One region of the Aneurinibacillus uraniidurans genome, then DNA from elsewhere that is predicted to be linked to it. Evidence: riboswitches for the same ligand, from Rfam matches in the RefSeq annotation. Region 1 holds a riboswitch; the other holds the start of a gene.

Evidence for each region. A riboswitch is a leader RNA that binds a small molecule or an ion and turns the genes downstream of it on or off. The one in region 1 is predicted to bind S-adenosylmethionine.
Region 2: linked by a shared signal. The riboswitch ahead of PO771_RS17925 (trans-sulfuration enzyme family protein) and the one ahead of PO771_RS11585 (methionine ABC transporter ATP-binding protein) in region 1 are both predicted to bind S-adenosylmethionine.

Annotation. Positions count from the first base shown of each region.
Region 1 covers NZ_CP116902.1:2,322,503-2,325,715, reverse strand. Annotated here, with positions in the region: gene PO771_RS11590 (polysaccharide deacetylase family protein) at 69-860, shown strand; SAM riboswitch class I at 915-1,030, shown strand; gene PO771_RS11585 (methionine ABC transporter ATP-binding protein) at 1,109-2,131, shown strand; gene PO771_RS11580 (methionine ABC transporter permease) at 2,124-2,807, shown strand; gene PO771_RS11575 (pyridoxal phosphate-dependent aminotransferase) at 2,929-3,213, shown strand, end outside.
Region 2 covers NZ_CP116902.1:3,581,016-3,584,228, reverse strand. Annotated here, with positions in the region: gene PO771_RS17935 (class F sortase) at 224-745, opposite strand; gene PO771_RS17930 (hypothetical protein) at 811-1,002, opposite strand; SAM riboswitch class I at 1,153-1,279, shown strand; gene PO771_RS17925 (trans-sulfuration enzyme family protein) at 1,369-2,517, shown strand; gene PO771_RS17920 (trans-sulfuration enzyme family protein) at 2,498-3,213, shown strand, end outside.

The sequences.
Region 1 (3,213 bases):
GATAAAGGTCGGTAGCAAAGAGAAGCTACTAGAGAAGATAGAAAAAAGCGACAGGAGATATAGGGAACATGAAAAAGGTAACAGCAGTCGTTCTATTCGTGCTGCTCATGTGTGTGACGCTGTATCATGTATCTGGAGAAACAAAACCAAAACTGCCGGATACGGGCGTTGTGGTACTCGGGTATCATCATCTGCTGCGGGACGAAGAAAATAAGAAGTTTCGCGACAATCCATCTGTATTATCGGTGGCAGCGTTCGAGCGCCAGATGTCGTTCTTGCATGAAGCAGGCTATCATACAGCTACCCTTCCGCAGCTGCAGGAATATGTAGAAGGAAAAATAAAGTTGCCGCACCGGACGGTCGTGCTGACATTTGATGATGGGTATCGCAGCAACTATCGGTACGCGTACCCGATCTTGAAAAAGTACGGATATACCGCCACGATATTTGCTATTGGCGATGCGATTCAAGATCGTAACTCTGGCTTTCATCCAGATGAACTTGATTATATTAGCCGGGATGATATGCCAAAATATGTGGACGTCTTCGACATTCAATCGCACACGTATGCCATGCATAATAAAACATTGTGGATTAGCAACATGATTATGAAACCGAAGGCTGCGGTGCTTGCCGATCTGCTAAAATCGAAAGAGATGTTTCATGCTCGTTATTTCGCCTATCCGTATGGCTCGTATACAGCGGAAACCGTTAAGATGGTCAAACAGGCAGGATATGAACTGGCATTTACGACGAAATATGGGAAAGTGCAGCCTGGTGATCCACCGCTCATGCTCAAGCGCATTCTTGTTCATCCAGGTATAACTGATCAGCAGTTTAAAGCAATTTTTTCTGATTGACACGATTGTTCTGACATGATACATTCATATCTGTTGATTTATAACTTAATATGAAGCTTATCAAGAGAGGTGGAGGGACTGGCCCGATGAAACCCGGCAGCGGCGGCATCATGCTATAAGCTGTGCCAATTCCAGCGGAGCGGCTTTACGCGTACTCTGAGAGATAAGAGAGTTAAACATCCCCCTCTTTTGTCTGCACAAAAGAGGTTTTTTGTTTTATATATAAATTATAATGAGGAGGACCTTCGTTGATTTCCATTCGCAATGTAGTTAAAACATACGGCAGTGGCGACACGGCTGTTCATGCGATTAAAAACGCTACGATTGAAATTGAGAAAGGCGAGATTTTTGGAGTAATCGGCTTTAGTGGTGCCGGAAAAAGCTCGCTGATCCGTTGTGTTAATTTGCTTGAACGCCCGACATCCGGTTCGGTTATTATTAACGGGACGGATCTGACAAAACTATCACAAGATCAGCTGCGCCAGGCCCGCCGCAAGATCGGCATGATTTTTCAGCATTTTAACTTACTATCCTCTAGCACCGTGTTTGAGAATGTAGCAGCACCGCTTCGTCTGACGAAAACACCAAAAGCAGACGTTCAGAAAAAAGTAAACGAGCTGCTCGAACTTGTTGGTCTAGCGCATCGTGCGCAAGCGTATCCATCCCAGTTATCTGGTGGTCAGAAGCAGCGTGTGGCGATTGCGCGTGCGCTTGCGAACGATCCGGAAATTTTGCTGTGCGATGAGGCAACCTCTGCCCTCGATCCGCAAACAACAGAGTCCATTCTTGACCTTTTGCTTGATATTAATAAGAAATACGACTTGACGATCATGCTCATTACGCATGAGATGCATGTTGTGAAGAAGATTTGTGATCGGGTAGCGGTTATGGAAGAAGGAAACGTGGTCGAGATGGGGACCGTTCTCGAACTATTCTCTCGTCCACAGCAGCAGACGACCAAAAACTTTATTCGTAATATTTTTGATGATCAGCTTCCGGAAGGTTTTCTGGATCGAGTACAGCATGTGCCTGGGAGCCGTCTTGTGCGTCTAACGTTTATTGGCGAAAGCACCGGGCATCCGGTATTAGCTGAGTTGACAGAGAAGTTTCAATTGAAGCCGAATATTTTGTTTGGCCACATTACCCAAATTAAGGACACGCCATTCGGCTATCTCGTCATTGCCATTAATGGGGATAGTGCGGTGCTTGATAACGCAGTAGAGTATGTGAAGCAGCAAGGAATTGGAGCGGAGGTGATTGAGCATGTTTAATGGAATGGACCCACAGTGGGATTTGTATCTTCCCGCGCTGCAGGACACGTTATACATGGTCGGCCTGTCGGTGTTTTTTGCTACACTCATCGGGATCCCGCTCGGCGTGCTGCTTGTGATCACACGCCCTGGCCACATTATGGAACAGCGTGTCGTGTACCAGATTGTTAGTACGATTATTAATATTATTCGTTCCGTGCCATTCATTATTCTGCTGTTTGCAATCATTCCGTTTACGAAGTTTGTAACAGGTTTATTTATGACAGAAGGAACGTTTATCTTTAAAGAAGGGGCGATCGTGCCGCTTGTTGTGTATGCAGCGCCTTATATCGCGCGTCTGATGGAGTCTGCTCTCTTAGAAGTAGATGCGGGCATCATTGAAGCGTTTCAGGCGATGGGAGCAACACGCCGTCAGATTATCTTTAAAGTAATGTTGAAAGAAGCACGTCCATCTTTAGTGCTTGCGATTACGATTGCATTGATTGGATTGATTGATGCTACGGCGATGGCAGGCGGACTGATTAGTGCAGGCGGACTTGGAAACGTAGCATATACGTACGGATTCCAACGCTGGGATACGCTGGTCATGGTCATCACGGTTGTTATTTTGATCGTCATGGTACAGTGTTTGCAAATGATCGGGAACTTCATTGCCCGCTCGATGCGTAAAGATTAACGTGTGTATACAGGCGGCATGTGCGGAGAAAGTAAGGGGCTTTCTTCGCCAGATCGCCTTTTGTTTTCGAATATGTTTTCGTAATTTTCCACCAGTTTCGGATAGTAAGGAGAGAAGAGACATGAGTTTTATACCTTCGGACGCGATGAACCGACTGCCGACACAGTTTTTTGCCGGTTTGACCCGGAATGTACACCGCATCGTGCAGGCAGGACATGATGTCATTAATGTAGGACAAGGAAATCCTGATCAGCCCACACCGCCGCATATTGTCGCAGCGATGCAGCGGGAGGCAGCGAATCCGCTGCACCATAAATATTCGCCTTTCCAAGGGCGGGATGAACTGAAAGAAGCGATTGCGCACTGGTATAAGCAGGAGCGCGGTGTAGAACTTGATCCGTATACG
Region 2 (3,213 bases), 1.3 Mb from region 1:
TGTGTCTGTATTATGTGTAATATGCAAGGGTCATGCCAATAAATAAATGTTAAAAATAATAGAAAAATAGGGACTTTTGTCGAAAATACAATTCATTTGTGCATAAATTTTAATGCAAAAATGAATCAATGCTGATTTTGTGTGAAAATATCCCATAAAAAAATCCCGGCTCAGGGCCAGGTTCGGATGATTATTTATATTGGTTACAAAAGGAGTGGAGAAGTTACGGGGAAATTTCAGCAAACACAACAAGACGTTGGGTATGTTCACGTGTTTTTTTATTAAATTTACCACTACAAGTAATTAAATTTAATTGAGCGTTGGATGAGGGCCCGAATATTCTTTCTAAAGGTGCTTTTTTGGTCATAAATGATTCTACATTTTTAACAGTAAAAACAAGCTTGTCATTTTTCCTGTTGTATAAAAAAATTTTATCACCACGTTTTAATTCCCTTAGGCGATAAAATATAGCCGGTCCTGTATAGTGGTCGAAGTGTCCCGCAATCACAGCATTGCCTGGTTCACCTGGCTTTGTCCAAGGCGTGAGAATGCCTACTTTTTCAAAGGAAGGTGGGACCCCCATTTGTCCATTTGCCAGTACGGAGACAGGTTCTACAGCAGCTTTAAGTTTAATCTGAGGTATTTCGATACGAACGGGTACAAATGCTTTTGAAGTATGGGCGTCAATCGTTGAGCAAGGAAAGAAAAAAATAGCGATCAAGAGAAGACAGGTTAGGATTCTCATGTTATTTTCCCCTCTGAATTAATAGTGCACAGTACAAAAAAGGGGGAAGCCCCCCTTTTTTTTGTTTATTCGCTTGCGCCGCCATAGCCTGTCTTAGGCAGTCCCTTAATATGCATTTTTCCATGATGCTTAGCATGCACCTTTTTATGGTGATGGTGATGTTTTGCTTTGTGCGTTGTATCAGGAGTAGCGGCGAAGGCTGGGAGCGTAAAACCGGCAACACATGCTGCTAATGTAAATGCGATTACCTTTTTCATGAATGTCACCTCAATAAATTTGTAATGTGCGTTACACCTATTAAGCTTCCCTGATGGTGAAAATCTATTTTGTTAATGTTACCCATGAAAATGCGGTTTACAAATGAACATTTTTGATTTATGATTGCTGATAATTGAAAAAATTGAATTCTCTTATCCAGAGAGGCGGAGGGACTGGCCCGATGATGCCCGGCAACCATCACATGAATGGTCTGTATAGACAATTGTGTGAACGGTGCTAATTCCTGTAGAACATACGTGTTCTAACAGATGAGAGGTAGCAGACGAGCGGACCGCTGCATCCAACACCCTTCCATCTGTGAAGGGTGTTTTTTTGTGGACTTTATTATAGAGGGGAGCAGGAACATGCATATTGAAACAGAGTTAGTGCGAGCAGGTATCGGAAGAGATCCGCAGACAGGGGCGGTTAGCCCACCGATTTATCAGGTGGCGACATTTGCTCATCCAAAGCTTGGGGAGAGCACAGGATATGATTATTCCCGAACGGCCAATCCGACCCGAACTGTTCTGGAGGATGCAGCGGCCAGATTGGAGAAGGGGGCAGTTGCTTCGGCGTTTGCTTCCGGTATGGCAGCGGTAACGGCTGTGCTACATCTGTTTGCGCCGGGTGATCATTTGATCGTAACGGAAGATTTGTACGGGGGTACGTATCGTGTGCTTCGAGAAGTGCTGAATGTGTATGGGGTGCAGGCGAGCTTTGTTGATACGAGTAACCTGAAAGAGGTTGAGGCAGCTATTCAGTCAGACACAAAAGGGATTTTTATTGAAACCCCAACCAATCCATTGATGAAAATAAGTGATATTCCCTGTGTAGTCGCGCTGGCGAAGGCACACGGGTTGTTAACGATTGTAGACAATACATTTATGACGCCGTATTTACAGAAACCGCTTGAGCTTGGTGCAGACATTGTCATTCACAGCGCTTCTAAATATCTTGGTGGACATAATGATGTGATTGCTGGTCTGGTCGTGACGAAGGATGAGAAGTTAGGTGAGCGAATTAGATTCATTCAGAATGCGATAGGAGCCATTCTTGGTCCGCAGGATTCATGGCTGTTGCTGCGCGGATTGAAAACGCTGGCGCTGCGCATGGAGCGGCAGCAGTATAATGCACAGGTGATTGCCGAGTGGCTTTGTAAACAACCGCAGATCGAGGCCGTGTATTATCCGGGGCTTGAAAATCATGAGGGGTATGAAGTGAACCGGAAGCAGGCATCCGGTGCAGGCGGCATGCTGTCGTTTACAGTGAAGGAAGAGGAACTTGTTTCATACTTGCTGGAAAATCTGAAGCTTGTCACATTTGCCGAAAGCCTCGGTGGTGTAGAGAGTCTAATTACATTTCCAGCACGTCAGACACATGCAGACATTCCCGAAGAGACAAGAAAGCAGCTTGGTATCTCAGACCGCTTGCTTCGTCTGTCGGTCGGTATTGAAAATGTAGACGATATTCTCGCGGATATAAAGGAGGTCCTTCATGCTTACTCATACTGTTGACGCTTATGATGAAAATTCGTCGTTTGGCACACGGCTCATCCATGCTCAGACAGGAATTGCGGAGCCGTATGGTGCGGTAAACGTTCCGGTGTACCAGGTTTCGACATTTGATCAACGGGCACTAGCGGGAGAGGGAGCGTTTGATTATTCCCGATCCGGCAACCCGACTCGCAAAGCATTGGAGAATACGATTGCGCAGCTGGAAGGTGGGTATGCAGGGTTCGCGTTCGCATCCGGGATGGCGGCAATCTCCTCTGTATTTTGTTTGTTGAATCAGGGGGATAAGGTGCTGATCTCCCGTGATATTTATGGCGGTACGTATCGGGTGCTGACTCGGTTGTTTCCACGCTTTGGCATTGAGCCGCAGTTCGTTGATATGACGGACCTGGAGGCAGTGGCGGCTTCAATCACGCCAGAGACACGAATGATTTTTATTGAAACACCGTCCAATCCACTGATGAAAATTACCGATATTGCTGCTGTATCGGCAATTGCCAGGCAGTATGGGATTCTAACGGTAGTGGATAACACGTTTATGACCCCGTATTTGCAGAAGCCGCTTGCGCTTGGAGCGGATATTGTGGTGCATAGTGCGACCAAATACATTGGGGGGCACAGTGATGTGGTGGGTGGTCTTGTGGTTGTAGCTGCGGAAGATCTGGCGGAGGAGATATATTTTGTGCAGAATTCGTTCGG